One region of the Deinococcus metalli genome, then DNA from elsewhere that is predicted to be linked to it. Evidence: riboswitches for the same ligand, from Rfam matches in the RefSeq annotation. Region 1 holds a riboswitch; each other region holds the start of a gene.
The links. A riboswitch is a leader RNA that binds a small molecule or an ion and turns the genes downstream of it on or off. The one in region 1 is predicted to bind cyclic di-GMP.
Positions count from the first base shown of each region.

Region 1 (4,648 bases):
ACGAGGTCCTGGCAGTCATCGAACACGCCCTGAAGGGCGATGTTGAAGATGTTCGGCTCCGCCAGCGAGTACATCTGCGCCTGCTGGAACGCGCTCATGCGGCCGTGTGGCGAGAGCATGAACACGTTCACGCGCCCCTTGCCGAGCATGGCGTACTCGGCGGCCGAGCCCGTGTCTCCCGAGGTCGCGCCCAGGATGTTCAGGTGTTCGCCCCGAGCCTCCAGCACGTACTCGAACATGTGCCCCAGGAACTGCATCGCCACGTCCTTGAACGCCAGCGACGGCCCGTTCGACAGTTCCAGCAGGTACAGCCCCGAAGATCCCAGTGGAGTCAGCGGGGTGATGTCCTTGCTGTGGAACACGGCCGGGGTGTACGTGTCGCGCAGGATGCGGCGCAGGTCGGCGTCCGGCACGTCGTCGATGAAGGGGCGCATGATCCGGTACGCCAGGTCCGGGTACTCCAGATGCCGCAGGCCCTCGAGTTCCTGGGCGCTGAATGTCGGAACGCGTTCCGGCATGGCCAGCCCGCCGTCCGGGGCGAGGCCCATCAGCAGGACGTCGGTGAAGCGGCCCAGGGTCGTGATGCCGCGCGTGGAAACGTACTTCATGCGTTCAGCCTCCCGTGCGCCGGCTCCTGCCCGGGGGCGGAGCGCGGCCGGTGCGGTCACTGTAGCGAGTCCGGCATGCGGGGACCGGCGCGGAGGCTAGGGCACTGCGCAGGGGTTGGGGCACAGGCCAGGGCGCGGCGCTGCCTCCGGGGACATTTCCCCGCGCCGCCCCCGCTACGGTGGCGCCATGACCGCCGCGCCCACCCCCGCCACCCTGGACCAGGACGCGGCCGCCTTCCTGACCCAGTTCCACGCGGAACGGCGCCGGCCGGGGCTGGACGCCCGGCTGGAGGCGGTCCGCGCGCAGGGGTTCACGCCCACGGCCGAGGAGCTGGCCTTCGCGGCGCGGGTGGCGTGGCGCAACTCCACGCGCTGCGTGGGCCGCCTGCCGTGGGCCGCGCTGGACGTGCACGACCTGCGCGGCGTGACCGACCCCGCCGAGGTGGCCGCGCACCTGATCGAGCACCTGCACGGCGCGTTCGCCGGCGGGGCGATCCGCCCGCGGATCAGCGTGTTCGCGCCGGGCGTGCGTGTCCTGAACCCGCAACTCATCCGCTACGCCGCGTACCCGAACGCGGACGGCACGGTCACGGGCGATCCGGTGAACCTGCGCCTGACCGCGTTCCTGCGCTCGCTCGGCTGGGCCGGTGGAGCGGGCACGCCGTTCGACGTGCTGCCCATCGCCATCCAGTCGGGGCGGCGCACCGAGCTTTTCGAGCTGCCCGCGGACGCCGTGCACGAGGTGCCCATCACGCACCCGGATTACCCCGGGATCGGGGCGCTGGGCGTGAAGTGGCACGCCCTGCCGGTCATCAGCGACATGGACCTGAACGTGGGCGGCGTACGGCTGGCGTGTGCGTTCAACGGCTGGTACGTGCAGACGGAGATCGCCGCGCGCAACCTCGCGGACGCGGACCGCTACGACCTGCTGCCGCGGGTGGCGGCGGCCCTGGGCCTGGACACGCGCCGCGAGCGGACGCTGTGGCGCGACCGGGCGCTGGTGGAACTGAACGTGGCGGTGCTGGAGTCCTTCGCGGCGGCGGGCGTGAAGGTGGTCGATCACCACACCGTGACGCGGCAGTTCACGCGCTTCGAGGCGCGCGAGGCCCGGGCCGGACGCGGCGTGCGCGGGCGCTGGTCGTGGCTGATTCCGCCCGTGTCGCCCGCCACGACGCCCGTGTGGCACCGCGCCTATGACGACCGCGAGGACACGCCGAACTTCGAGCGGGTGCCCGCGCCGTGGGATGCCCCGGTCCGGGTCGGCTGCCCGTTCCACTGAGGCCGCGGCGGGATCGACCATCCATGTCGATGTGTCTGACACGTCGCCGGCATCTGCGCGAAGACTGGTCTTCATGCGGCCCGCCCGGTCGCCAGCGTTCGCGCACCGGGCGGCCACTCCCACATTGCCCGGAAATCCCGCTCCAGGTGCAGAAAACCCTGCCTCGACCCCCAGACCGTCCGGAGGCCACCGGATGTTCATGAAGGGCCGGGTCCGGTCATGAAGGGCGGCCGGAGCCGGCGGTGCCACGGCTGTAAGAGGCCGTACGGCAACATCAAAGCCTCGCTGAAGAACATCAGGCGGGAAGAAGCGATGAAGCGTCGTCCTGTATGCGGGCACCTGGGACGCGTGGAGCTAGTGGTGCGACCGGCTTTTCGACCGCCCTGTCCCCTGCCCTGTGCACAGGACCTGGCTCCATACTCTGCGGCTCCGGCTGCACGAGGAGTTCTCAGATGCATCGACACGCTCCGGCTGTCCCCCCACCCTCCGATCCACTGCGGTGCCCCTGCGCGCGCCTGACGGCCGCGGCCAGCCAGCACCTGCCGTGATCCCGCGCCTCTGACGCGACCGCAAAGGCGGCGTCATCGCAGGCCTGTCCGGGCGTTCCGTCCCGGCCCCACCGCTGTGTACAGCACCCCCGGCGTCCCCGACGACCGGCGTGGCGTGCTCTGCCCTTCCACCGACCCACCCGCGCGGCCATCCGCCTGTCCGGGGTCGTGGCCGTGTTCCCTGGAGTCCATCATGAACGCACCCGTCATCTCCGCCGTCATCGCCGTGATCGCCGTGTTCGCCACCAGCTGCGGCAGCATGCAGACGCCCGCGCCGGCCCCCAGTGCCCAGGCAGTGCCGGGCGCGGCTGCCCGGGCCGACACGCAGGCGCCGAAGGTGAGCATGATGATGTTCCCCCAGACGCTGCGCGAGGAGGGCAACGTGTTCTTCCAGCTCTCCACCCGTGACGACGTGAACGTGGCCGAGGTCGTGCTGACCATCGACGGCAAGGCCTTCGTGAAGGACGGCACCGCGTACAACTCGTACGCCAAGTACTTCACCGCGCAGGACAACGGCGCGCACACCGTGACCGTGCAGGTCTACGACAGCGCCAACAACGTCACCGAGTACCGCGAGGACTTCCGGGTGGACATCGCCCGCTGAGCGGGGCCGCGTGCCCGACCTCCGGCCAGCCCAGCGCCGCACCGGCGCCCTGCCGACCGGGCCGATATGACACCTGTCACCCCGCGCGCCTGACACCGAGCACTACAGCCGCAGCGGTCACCGGCGCACCCTGTGGGCATGACGAACGCGATCGAGCTGACGGGCGTGGACAAGACCTTCGGGAAGGTCACGGCGCTGCGCGGCCTGACCCTGGACATCCGCGCCGGTGAACTGACGGCGCTGCTGGGGCCGAACGGGGCCGGCAAGACCACCGCGATCTCGCTGATGCTGGGCCTGGGCGCGCCCACGGCCGGGCAGGTGCGCGTGCTGGGCGGCAACCCCCGGCAGGACGACGTGCGCCGCCGCATCGGCTCGATGCCGCAGGAGAGCGCCCTGCCGCCCGCCCTGACGGTGCGCGAGGCGGTGGAGCTGTTCGCGCGCTTCTATCCGGCCCCGCTGGGCACGGCGCAGGCGCTCGCACTGGCGGACCTGGGCAGCGTGGCCGGGCGCCGCGCAGGTGCGCTGTCCGGCGGGCAGAAGCGGCGGCTGGCCTTCGCGCTGGCCGTGGTGGGCAACCCGCAGGTGCTGCTGATCGACGAGCCGACGACCGGCATGGACGCGCAGAGCCGTCAGGCCTTCTGGGCGGCCGTGACGGACCTGAAGGACGCCGGCCGCACCATCCTGCTCACCACGCATTACCTGGAGGAAGCGGAGCGCGCCGCGGACCGCGTGGTCGTGATGAACGCGGGCGCGGTGCTGGCGGACGGTACGCCGGAACAGCTGCGCTCCCAGGCGGGCGGCGCGCGGGTGCGCTTCACGTCGGATCTGGTGCTGGCCGAGCTTCGCCGCCTGCCGGGCGTGGACACGGCCGACGTGGACGCCCACGGACACGCCGACCTGCGCACCCGCATGCCCGAAGCGCTGCTCACCGCACTGGTTCAGCAGGGCACGCCGTTTACCGAACTGGAGGTCAGCCGCGCCAGCCTGGAGGACGCCTTCCTCTCCCTCACCGCCGCCCAGGCCCCCAAGGACGTGATCGCATGACCATTCCCGCCGTCCGCACCACCGACCTGCCCGCCCCCGCGCCCTCTGCCCGCCGCGCGCCCCGGCTGCCCGCGCTGGGCGCCCTGGCCGCCGCCGAACTGCGGCGCATGCTGCGCAATCCGATGTTCGCGGTGGGCACCATCGGCTTCCCGGTGATGTTCTTCGCGCTGTTCGGCCTGAGCGCCGTGAACGAGACCACCGACCAGGGCCTGAAGGTCGGGCCGCTGATCCTGGTGAACTTCGGCGCGTACTCGCTGCTGTCGCTGGCGATGTTCTCGTTCGGATCGGCGGTCGCGCTGGAGCGCACCGGCGGGTGGCTGCGGCTGCTGCGGGCGTCGCCCATGCCGACCGCGCTGTACTTCGCGGGCAAGCTGCTGGCCGCGCTGTGCTTCAGCGCCCTGAGCCTGGGCGTGCTGTACACCTTCGCGCACGTCGCCGGGGGCGTCACCATGCCCGTGGGCACCGCGCTGCTGCTGCTGGGCAAGCTGCTGCTGGGCATGGTGCCGCTGATCGCGCTGGGCCTGTGCATCGGATTTCTGGTCACGCCGACCGGCGCGCAGATCAC
Region 1 is NZ_JACHFK010000003.1:364,428-369,075, reverse strand. It holds gene thrC (threonine synthase) at 1-608, opposite strand, end outside; gene HNQ07_RS08805 (nitric oxide synthase oxygenase) at 796-1,887, shown strand; cyclic di-GMP riboswitch class II at 2,184-2,268, shown strand; gene HNQ07_RS08800 (Ig-like domain-containing protein) at 2,629-3,039, shown strand; gene HNQ07_RS08795 (ABC transporter ATP-binding protein) at 3,178-4,083, shown strand; gene HNQ07_RS08790 (ABC transporter permease) at 4,080-4,648, shown strand, end outside.

Region 2 (4,648 bases), on a different contig from region 1:
CGGCGTCCAGGATGGTGCCGTCGTTGAGCTTGCCGGTCCCCAGCACGGTGTTGTTCCGCACGCTCATGTTGTTGCCGCCCGAGACCGCCACGCCATAGTTGCTGGTTTCCAGCACCACGTTGTTCGAGGCTTCCTGGTACTGGCCTCCGCCGTCGCCCAGCATGATGCCTCCACCCGAGTACGAACCGCTGGCCGGCGTCCCAAACGCCCCATTCAGGAGGTTGTCGTGCACCCGGATCGGCGACGTGGCCGTGCCGCTGGAGTTATACAGGTTGATGGTGTCCTCGACGTGCGACTGCATCGCGGTGTTGTCCACACGGTTCCACGCGATTTCGGCGCCCGAGACGTTTTTCACGGCGTTGAACTGCACGAACTGAATCCGGTAGAACTTGCCGTCCTGCCAGCCGCCGTTGCCGTTGCTGTACCGGCCCTCGATGTTGCGGGCGGTGTTGTAGCGGACCAGGATCGGCTGCGCCGCCGCCGAACCGTTCCACGCATTGAGGTAGATGCCGCTGGTCTTCTCGATGGTGTTGCGCTCCACGATCATGGTGGCGAAGCCCTCGGCCGCCAGGAATCGTCCGGCCGTCTTCGTGGCGTCGTTCGGGTTCAGGCCCTCGCCGCGGCAACCGCGCACCGTCAGATTCGCACTGCTCCAGGGGGCCGAGATCAGCACGCCCATGCCGCGCACCAAGCAGTTCTCGATGATCACGGGCTCCGCAGTCTTGACCGTCACGGCAGGCACAGCCGGGTTCAGGCTCTCCCACGCTCCGGTGTACGTCCCGCCTTTCGTGATGGTGATGGGCGCCGCGTAGGTGAGGGTGGTCGGAGCCGGCGTGGGAGCGGGAGCCGGTGCAGGAGCAGGTGCTGGCGCAGGGGCGGGAGCCGGCGCAGGAGCAGGGGCGGGAGCCGGCGCAGGAGCAGGTGCAACCGCGACAGCCGGCGCGGGAGCCACCACCAGGTAGCAGGCCTTGGCAACGGTATACGCCGGATCACCACCGAAGGTCGTGTTCGAGCAGGTGCCGGCGTCCGTGATGCTCTTGTAGATCCAGCGGGTGTCCACGCCGTAGCGGACGGTCTGCGTGCCACTCACCGTAAACGCCTGGCCCTCGCTGGCCAGCTTGACGTACGTGGTGCCGGCCGCGTCGTCGGCGCCAGTCACGGTGGCCACGGAAGCGGCGCACGAGCGCAGGATGGGCGTGGCCCAGTCCCCGTGATCGTAGGTGTTGCCGTTGCCGGCGTCCGTGACCACGAGGTCCAGGGTCTTCCGGCCGGTGATGTTCACGGTGATGCTCTTGGTGGCGCTGGTCCCGGTCATGGTGCCGGAGTCGTACAGTTTCGTGCCGTCCCCGAAGACCTGGAACACGACTGAACCCTTGTTGCTGACTTCATCATCCACGCCGATGTCGGCGGTCAGGGCAGTGCAGTTGCCGTCGAGCGTGAAGCTGAGTTTGGAGCTCGCGTGCACACCGTAGCCTGCCGCGTACGTCTTGCCGTTCAGCGTCAGGCTCCGGCCGTCACCGGCCTTGTTTTCGCCGTTGCTCTTGTTGACCTCAGCCGGGCCGTACCCGTTGGTCGCGGCCGTCCAGATCGAACCGGACAGGGCATTGTCACCGGTCTTGACCGTGAGGGCCTGCTCACCCAGCGAGGTGTCCGTCGTGGCGTCGTCCGCGCTGGGAATGCCCAGGTCAGCCGAGGTGGTCGCCGGCGCGTCGGCTTCGGTCGGCACTTCCGGCGCCGTGCTGGAGCACGCGGCCAGCGAGAGGGCGAGGGTAAAGGCCAGTAACGTGGCGGACAGGGGTGCGCGGGATGAGCGGATAGCGTTCATGAAGTACCTTCCTTCGGTAGCCCGGCGGACTCGACTTATGAGTTCCGTGGCTTTGCGTCCCCCCCTCACGGAGGGTTTGCCGTTTCGATGCAGGTCGCGTTGAGCTGATCTCGCTGCGGTTACTGACGGGGTTCATGATGCGGATCGCGGCACGACAGTTTCATCACATTAAGAGCCGTCTGAAGATGACTTCATGAAACATCCATTTGTTGAGACGGCTATGGACGTGGCGCTGAAAACCGTGTGTGGTACAGCAGTCTCTGCCTGACAAGGCGGGATCTCCTCGATGAAGCTGCGACCGGTGACACGTCAGAACTGTGTAAGACGCCAGAACCCACCCAGATTGGTGCATAGCCGAAAGATGCCGGCCAGGTCGTCATAGGCAGGCAGAAGCGGCCCCAAACACGCCCTGACCTCAAGATTGTCAGAAACCGGATTAAGACGGGTCTGCACGCCTGCCGTCCGCTGTCATGACAGTCCGCTGAAAACGGGACGTTCGAGCCCGTGTGTCTCCCGTGCAGAACGTGGACTGGTCGTACCATCCATCGCCAGCTCAATGCCCGCCGCCGAAGCCGGCGGGGGCAGAGCCAGCCCTCCGCGCAGAGCTAGCTGGACGGCTGGGCAGCGCGCCGACGGAGTTGCCGGAGGCTGGCGTACGCCATGTCCTTGAGTTCGCTCGGGGGGCCGAGCAGCACCACGCCTGCCAGGACCGCCGCTCCGAGGAGCAGTTCCAGGATGAACAGGACGGGCAGCGGCACGGCCATGGCACGCAGCGGGAACACTGCGGCGGCGGTGACCAGCGCGCCACCCATGAAGTACAGGGCGCCGACTCCGTAGGACTGGGCAATCTGACGGCCGCTCCCGCCGATGATGCCGCGGGCCACGACGGCAAACGCTGCGCTGCGGCATACGCTGGCCGCCACCAGCACCATCGCCAGGTGTTCGACATGGCCGCCCAGACGGTAGGTGATCCACAGGGCCGCGCCCAGGCCGACCATATACACGCTCTGGATGACGATTTTTACGTTCAGCCGCGCCGTGGCTTCCGCAAGCACCGCGGAGAGGTTGGTCAGCACCGCGAAGGGAATGTAGAGCGCGAAGATCTGCATCAGCGGAATGGATTCGACGAATTTAGGCCCCAGCAAGACCTTCACGATCTCCGGCGCGTCGATCAGGATGCAGCCGGTCGCCGTGAAGATCAGGATGGACATCGCTCGCAGGCCGGTCAGGTACGAGCGGCGCAAGCGGTCGGTGTCGTCCTGTACGGCGCTGAAGGATGGAGCCATGACCCTCGACAGGCTGGTCGCAAAGTTTGTCGCGGGCATGGCGAGGGTGCTGAATGTCCGGCTGTACGCGCCCAGCTGCGCCGACGAGTAGAACTTCCCGATGATGAAGGTGTCGAGGTTGGCGCTGAGGAATTCCAGGAAGTTGACGGCCGTGGCCTTGACGCCGAAGCGGAACAGCCCGCGGTAGGCGTCCCAGCGAAATATTGGCTTCAGGGTATGCCGTGTGGCCGAGTACAGCAGCACCAGCTGAATCACGGCCTGGGCGATGGCGCTGATCACCAGGCTCATGGCGCCGTACCCCAGGTACGCTGCCCCCAGGCCGATGATGCCGTGCCCAATGGCATACGACGTCAGTTCGGCGATGACCTGGGGCCTGAAATTCAGTGCCCGCCGCAGCAGACTGCCCGAGATGATGATTCCGCTGCTCAGGATGTACACCAGGGCGTAGCCGCGGACGACCGGAACCAGATCGGGAATGGTGGGGAAGAACGTGCTGATGGCAGGGGCCAGCAGCCACGCCAGCGCCGTGGTGAAGATGCCCAGTCCCAGCGACGACGTGAAGCCCGCCCGGATGTCGTCCTCGGTGAGTTTCGCTTTCTGGACGATGGCCTGACCGACACCGAGGTCGGTGATGAACTGTCCGAAGCGCTGCAACAGGGCCGCGATGGCCCACACGCCGAACTGCTGCTTCGTGAGCAGCCGCGACAGGATGGCCGCGAAAAAGAGTTGCATGGCCAGTCCGGCGAACATGGAGAAATAGCTCCATTTCATGGCGTTGACCGTTCTGGCTTTGAGGCTACTCATGCGCGCCTCGATCATAGTTGACGCGGACTCCTCCGGACTGACCCGAGGGTGGCACCAACCGGGTGTACAGGTCGAGGTACGCCTGAGCCTGCGCTTCGAAGGTGTAGGTGGCGAGGACGTGCTGGCGAGACTGCGCTGCGAGCCGTTGCGGCGCCGGATGGTCGAGCACGTAGGCGAGTCCTGCCGCGAGGTCCGCGATGTCCAGCGGCACGGCCTGATATCCGTGCTCCAGATGCGTGACGATCTCGGCGGTGCCGGTGCCCCGCAGACACACGACCGGGGTGCCACAGGCCATGGACTCCATGGCGACCTTCCCGAAGGCTTCCTCCAGAGACGGCATGGCCGTGACGGTCGAGGCGGCGTACAGCAGCCCCATGGTCCGGTCGTCGTCGATGCGGCCCAGGAAGGTGGTGGGCAGCGGCATCTCCGGCGCCGGACCATAGATGGGACCGCCGACCAGCACGTCCAGCTGACCAGCGTCCGGCCGCCGGGCGAGCACCTCCAGCGCTTCCCGGAACTGCGCGAAGCCCTTGCGCCGGTCCTCGATGGGATTCATGGCGCTGAAGAAGATCGAGCGCCGTGCCGGATCAAGCCCCAGTTCCGCGCGGGCCGCCGCCCGGTCGCGCGGCTGGAAGAGGTCGACGTCCAGGGCGTTCGGGATCACGATCGTCTCGTGCTCGCGCAGCAGGGCGCTGCGCCGCGCCTCGCGCGCGATCCACTCGCTGAGGGCCAC
Region 2 is NZ_JACHFK010000002.1:377,535-382,182, forward strand. It holds gene HNQ07_RS06815 (NPCBM/NEW2 domain-containing protein) at 1-1,825, opposite strand, end outside; cyclic di-GMP riboswitch class I at 1,838-1,916, opposite strand; gene HNQ07_RS06820 (lipopolysaccharide biosynthesis protein) at 2,431-3,915, opposite strand; gene HNQ07_RS06825 (glycosyltransferase) at 3,908-4,648, opposite strand, start outside.
Region 2: linked by a shared signal. The riboswitch ahead of HNQ07_RS06815 (NPCBM/NEW2 domain-containing protein) and the one ahead of HNQ07_RS08800 (Ig-like domain-containing protein) in region 1 are both predicted to bind cyclic di-GMP.

Region 3 (4,648 bases), on a different contig from region 1:
CCCGCCCTGCTGTTCCTCGACGAGCCGACCGTGGGGCTGGACGTGGTGGCGCGCGAACGCATCCGGGCCTTCGTGGAGCACGTGAACCGCGAGCAGGGCGTGACCGTGCTGCTCACCACCCATGACCTGATGGACGTGCAGCGCCTGGCCCGGCGGGTCATGATCATCGACCACGGCACGCTGCTGTACGACGGCGCACTGGCCGCCCTCCAGCAGCGCTACGGCGGCGCGCGCGAACTGCTGGTCGACTTCGAGACCGCGCCCACGTGTCCCGACGTGCCCGGCCTGGACCTCGTGCACGCCGAGGGCGCCCGCGTGCGCTACGCCTTCAGCGGCCCCGCCGCCGGACCCATCGCCCGCGTGACTGCCCACGCACCGGTGCGCGACCTGACTGTGCAGGAACCGGACCTCGACACGACCATCCGCCGCATCTACGAGGAAGGGCTGCTGCGCGTCTGAGTCCAGACTCCGGATGGATCTCCCATCCGACCCCGACCTTCATTCAGCCTTAGCATTTTCGGTAGGTTAAGGCAGGTCGGCAGTCCGGGGCCGCCCCCTGCTCTTACAGTTTCGGCATGTCGCCGGACCCCGTCACCGTCATCCTGTGCGTGTACAACGGGGCCACCCACCTCGACGAGACGATCCGCAGCGTCCGCGCCCAGACGTACGCCGCGTGGCAGCTGCTGATCGTGGACGACGGCAGCACCGACGCCTCCGCCGACATCGCGCTGCAGCACGCCGCGCAGGATGACCGCATCCAGCTGGTCCGGCAGCAGAACGCGGGCGTGCGCGCCGCCCGGAACCTCGCGCTGCGCACCGCCCGCACCCGCTGGGTGGCCCTGATCGACCACGACGACCTGTATCTGCCCACCAAGCTCGAGACGCAGATGACGTATCTGGCGGCGCACCCGCACCTGGCCGCGCTGGGCACGCACGGGTACCGCATCGGGCAGCGCGGCCGGCGCCTGGGGTACTTCGACGTGGGACCGCGCGACGAGGCGCACAGCCGCGCCCTGGTGGCCGCGCACTCGATCATCTATCTGCTGGCCGCCAGCGTGGTGTTCGACCGGGAACTGGCGCTGCGGGTGGGGGGCTTTCCCGCCCTGCAGACCGCGGACGACATCGGCCTGTGGAGCCGCATGGCCGACCACGCGCCCGTCGTCGCGCTGCCCGAGCGGCTGGTCGCGTACCGGGTCCACGCCGGCAGCCTGAGCGGCCGCAAGCTCAGCTTGCAGCGGCTCGAGGCGGACTACATCCGGCACGGCAACGCCCAGCGCCACGCGGGGCAGCCGGAGCAGACCTTCGGGGCCTTCATGCAGGCGTGGGACGCGCAGCCGCCCGCCGTCCGGCGCGCGTTTGAACGCGAATCGGCCAGCCTGAGCGCGTACCGCACCGCCGGGGGCCTGCTCGCGGACCGGCACCCGGCCGGCCTGCTGTGGCTGGCCCGCAGCGTCCTGCTGAGTCCGCGCGCGCGGCTGGAGCGCGTGGTGCGCCAGCTTGGCCTGCGGGACCTGTGGCGCCGGCGCGCGGTCCCCTGACCGGGCCATGAAGCGGATAAGCTCGGCAGCGTATGTCGCTGCCTCCGCCCGTGACCGGACCCCTGCCGCCGGCCCACTTCGCCGGCGATCCGGTGCGCACGGCGCGCGGCCTGCTGGGCGCGACCCTCGTCCACGTCACGCCCGGCGGTGGGCGGATGGCCGGCCGCGTCGTGGAGACCGAGGCCTACGACTGCCCGCGCGACCCGGCGTGCACGGCCGGCCGTTTCCACGCGGCGCGCACGGCGGACATGGCGGTGTCGCCCGGCCAGTGGCTGTTCTGGACCGCGCACGGGCACCCGCTGCTGCAGGTCGCGTGCCGCCCGGCGGGCGTGCCGGCCAGCGTGCTGATCCGCGCCATCGAGCCGCTGGAGGGCGTGGCCCTGATGCTCGATCACCGTCCGGTCACGCGGGAACGCGACCTGACGAACGGCCCGGCGAAACTCGTGTATGCCCTGGGCCTGGACCCGGCGCGGGTGGCCGGCACGCCGGTGGACAGCGCCGCGCTGCACCTGCTGCCGCCTCCGTGCCCCCTGCCGGACGCCGAGGTGGCGGTCACGGCCCGCATCGGCATCCGCGAGGGCCGCACCCTGCCGTGGCGCTTTTTCGTGCGGAGCAGTCCGTGGGGGTCGCCCGCCGTGCCCAGCATGGACCTGCTGCCGGGCAGCGAATAACGCGCGCCGTCCGTACCCCTAGGGGCGCGGACGGCGGAGCAGGTCGGGCTTTACTTGAAGTTGCTGAGGGTGACGCTGGAATCGCCGATCTTGAAGCTCAGGTTGCAGCCAGCCATGCCGTTGTTGTCCGCGCTGATCTTGGCGCTCACGCTGGCGTCGTTGGTGCCGCCGGAGGTCAGGATCGTCAGGGCCTTGGACACGTTCGCGTCGCCCTTGCCGACCGACGCGACGTTGCCGGACAGCGCGTAGGTGCTCTGGCCCACGCCGCTGTCGGTGCGGGTCGCGGTGATGTTCACGGCGGGCGTGGCGGTCAGGGTGACGGCGCCGGCCTTGTTCGAGGAATCCCACACGGACACGCTGAGCGAGTCGACGCTGAGGCTGAACGAGTCGGGCATGACGCAGGTGCCGGACAGGACGACGGACTTCAGGCTGGCCTTGATCTCGGCGGCGTACGGCTTGATGCCCAGCGGAACCTTCGAGAGGTCGAAATCATCGAAGGAGCCGGCGGGCACGGTGGCGCTGGTGTCGTACTGCACCGACGTGCCGACGCGCTGGACCATCAGGGGGCTGGTCGCGGTCAGGGTCGCGCCGTCCAGGTGGGCGGGGTTGCTGATGTTGACCGGGGGAATCACGGCGCCGACGATGCTGCCGCAGCTCGCCAGCAGGGGAAGGCCGGCGGCAAGCACGGCCAGGGTCTTGATCTTCATGGAGGGCTCCTCGATCGGTCTCACCACTGGCTCGCTTCACCCCAGGTGACCGGGTAGGGGGCGAAGGTCACGGCCTCCGAGGGGAACAAAGGGGCGACGGACGTCACCGGCCAAAGGACGTGCTCTGGTTGACTCCAGTCTGGGCACGGCCCTCTGACAGGATTCTCACCTGCGCCCCGGCGCGGGTTCGCCCGAGCGGCCCCGTAGAGTATGATGCCCATCATCTCATCAGGGCCGAGTGCCCGGAAGGACTCTCCATGCAGGACGTCAGCACGCCGGCCCCGCCCACCCGCCACCGCACGTACTCCTGGGGCGATCCGCTCACCGGCGCCCACGCCGCGCGCGGCATGAGCGGCCTGGAGTATCTGCGCGCCATGTCGCGCGGCGAGTACCCGGCCCCGCCCATTGCGCACAGCCTCGACTTCAGCCTGGCCCACGAAGACGACATCGAGCCCGGCCGGGTCACGTTCCGCATGACCCCGCAGGAATTCCACTACAACCCCATCGGCAGCGTGCACGGCGGCGTTTTCGCCACGCTGCTCGACTCCGCGCTGGGCTGCGCGGTCCACACCCAGCTGCCGGCCGGGGTGGGTTACACCACCCTGGAACTCAGCGTGCGCTACCTGCGCCCCCTGCTGGCCGGCATGGGCGAGGTGCGCGCCATCGGTGAGGTCGTGAGCGTGTCGCGTCAGGTCGCCACCGCGCAGGCCCGGCTGCTCGACGCCCGCGACCGCCTGTGCGCGACTGCCACCACCACCTGCCTGATCCTGCGCCCGGAGGCCCAGCCATGACCACGTCCCCCATATTGTCGTCGGAGAACACCCTGCTGAATCACCTGGGCATCGAGATCGTGGAGGCCAGCGGCACCCGCGTGGTCGCCACCATGCCGGTGGACGCGCGCACGCACCAGCCCATGGGCCTGCTGCACGGCGGGGCCAGCGTCGCCCTGGCCGAGAGCGTCGCCAGCCTCGGCGCGCACCTCAGCGTGGCCGCGCAGGGCCACACGGCGGTCGGTCTGGAGATCAACGCCAACCACCTGCGCGGCGTGCGCTCCGGCAGCGTGACCGCCACCGCCACGCCCATCCACCAGGGCCGCACCACCCAGGTCTGGAGCATCGAGATCGTGGACGACGCCGGCCGGCCCGTGTGCACGTCGCGCTGCACGCTGGCGATCATTCCCGCGACGCGGAGCTGACGAGCGCCGGGCGTCACTCTGGCGCCAGCAGGGCCGCGACGCCCTGGACGGCCGTGAGGGCGCCTGCCTGGACCCTGGAGCGCACCGAGGAGAGGCGGGCCGGGTCGATCCCCGCCTGGAACGCGCGCCACGCGGACTCGCGCAGCAGGTCGTCGAACCACGCGGCCGTCTGCGCGCGCCGCCTGGCCGCCACGTCCGTCACGCGCAGGTACGCCTCGACTGCGGCCCACACCTCGGCCAGGCCCTCGCCGGTGCGGGCGGACGCGCGCAGGGCCACCGGGCGCCACACCGCGCCGTGCGGAGCGAGCAGCGTCAGCGCCGTGCGGAGTTCCGTCTGGGCGCGCACCGCCGCCGCCGGGTCCACGTCCGCCTTGTTCACCACGCACAGGTCCGCGAGTTCCATGATCCCGCGCTTGATGCCCTGGAGTTCGTCCCCGGCGTTCGGCAGCGTGAGCAGCACGAACACGTCCGTCATGGCGGCCACGTGCGTCTCGCTCTGGCCCACGCCGACGGTCTCGACCAGCACGGTGTCGTAGC
Region 3 is NZ_JACHFK010000001.1:279,606-284,253, forward strand. It holds gene HNQ07_RS01420 (ABC transporter ATP-binding protein) at 1-459, shown strand, start outside; gene HNQ07_RS01425 (glycosyltransferase family 2 protein) at 576-1,538, shown strand; gene HNQ07_RS01430 (DNA-3-methyladenine glycosylase) at 1,571-2,209, shown strand; gene HNQ07_RS01435 (hypothetical protein) at 2,260-2,916, opposite strand; cyclic di-GMP riboswitch class II at 2,920-3,003, opposite strand; gene HNQ07_RS01440 (PaaI family thioesterase) at 3,174-3,707, shown strand; gene HNQ07_RS01445 (hotdog fold thioesterase) at 3,704-4,111, shown strand; gene meaB (methylmalonyl Co-A mutase-associated GTPase MeaB) at 4,125-4,648, opposite strand, start outside.
Region 3: linked by a shared signal. The riboswitch ahead of HNQ07_RS01435 (hypothetical protein) and the one ahead of HNQ07_RS08800 (Ig-like domain-containing protein) in region 1 are both predicted to bind cyclic di-GMP.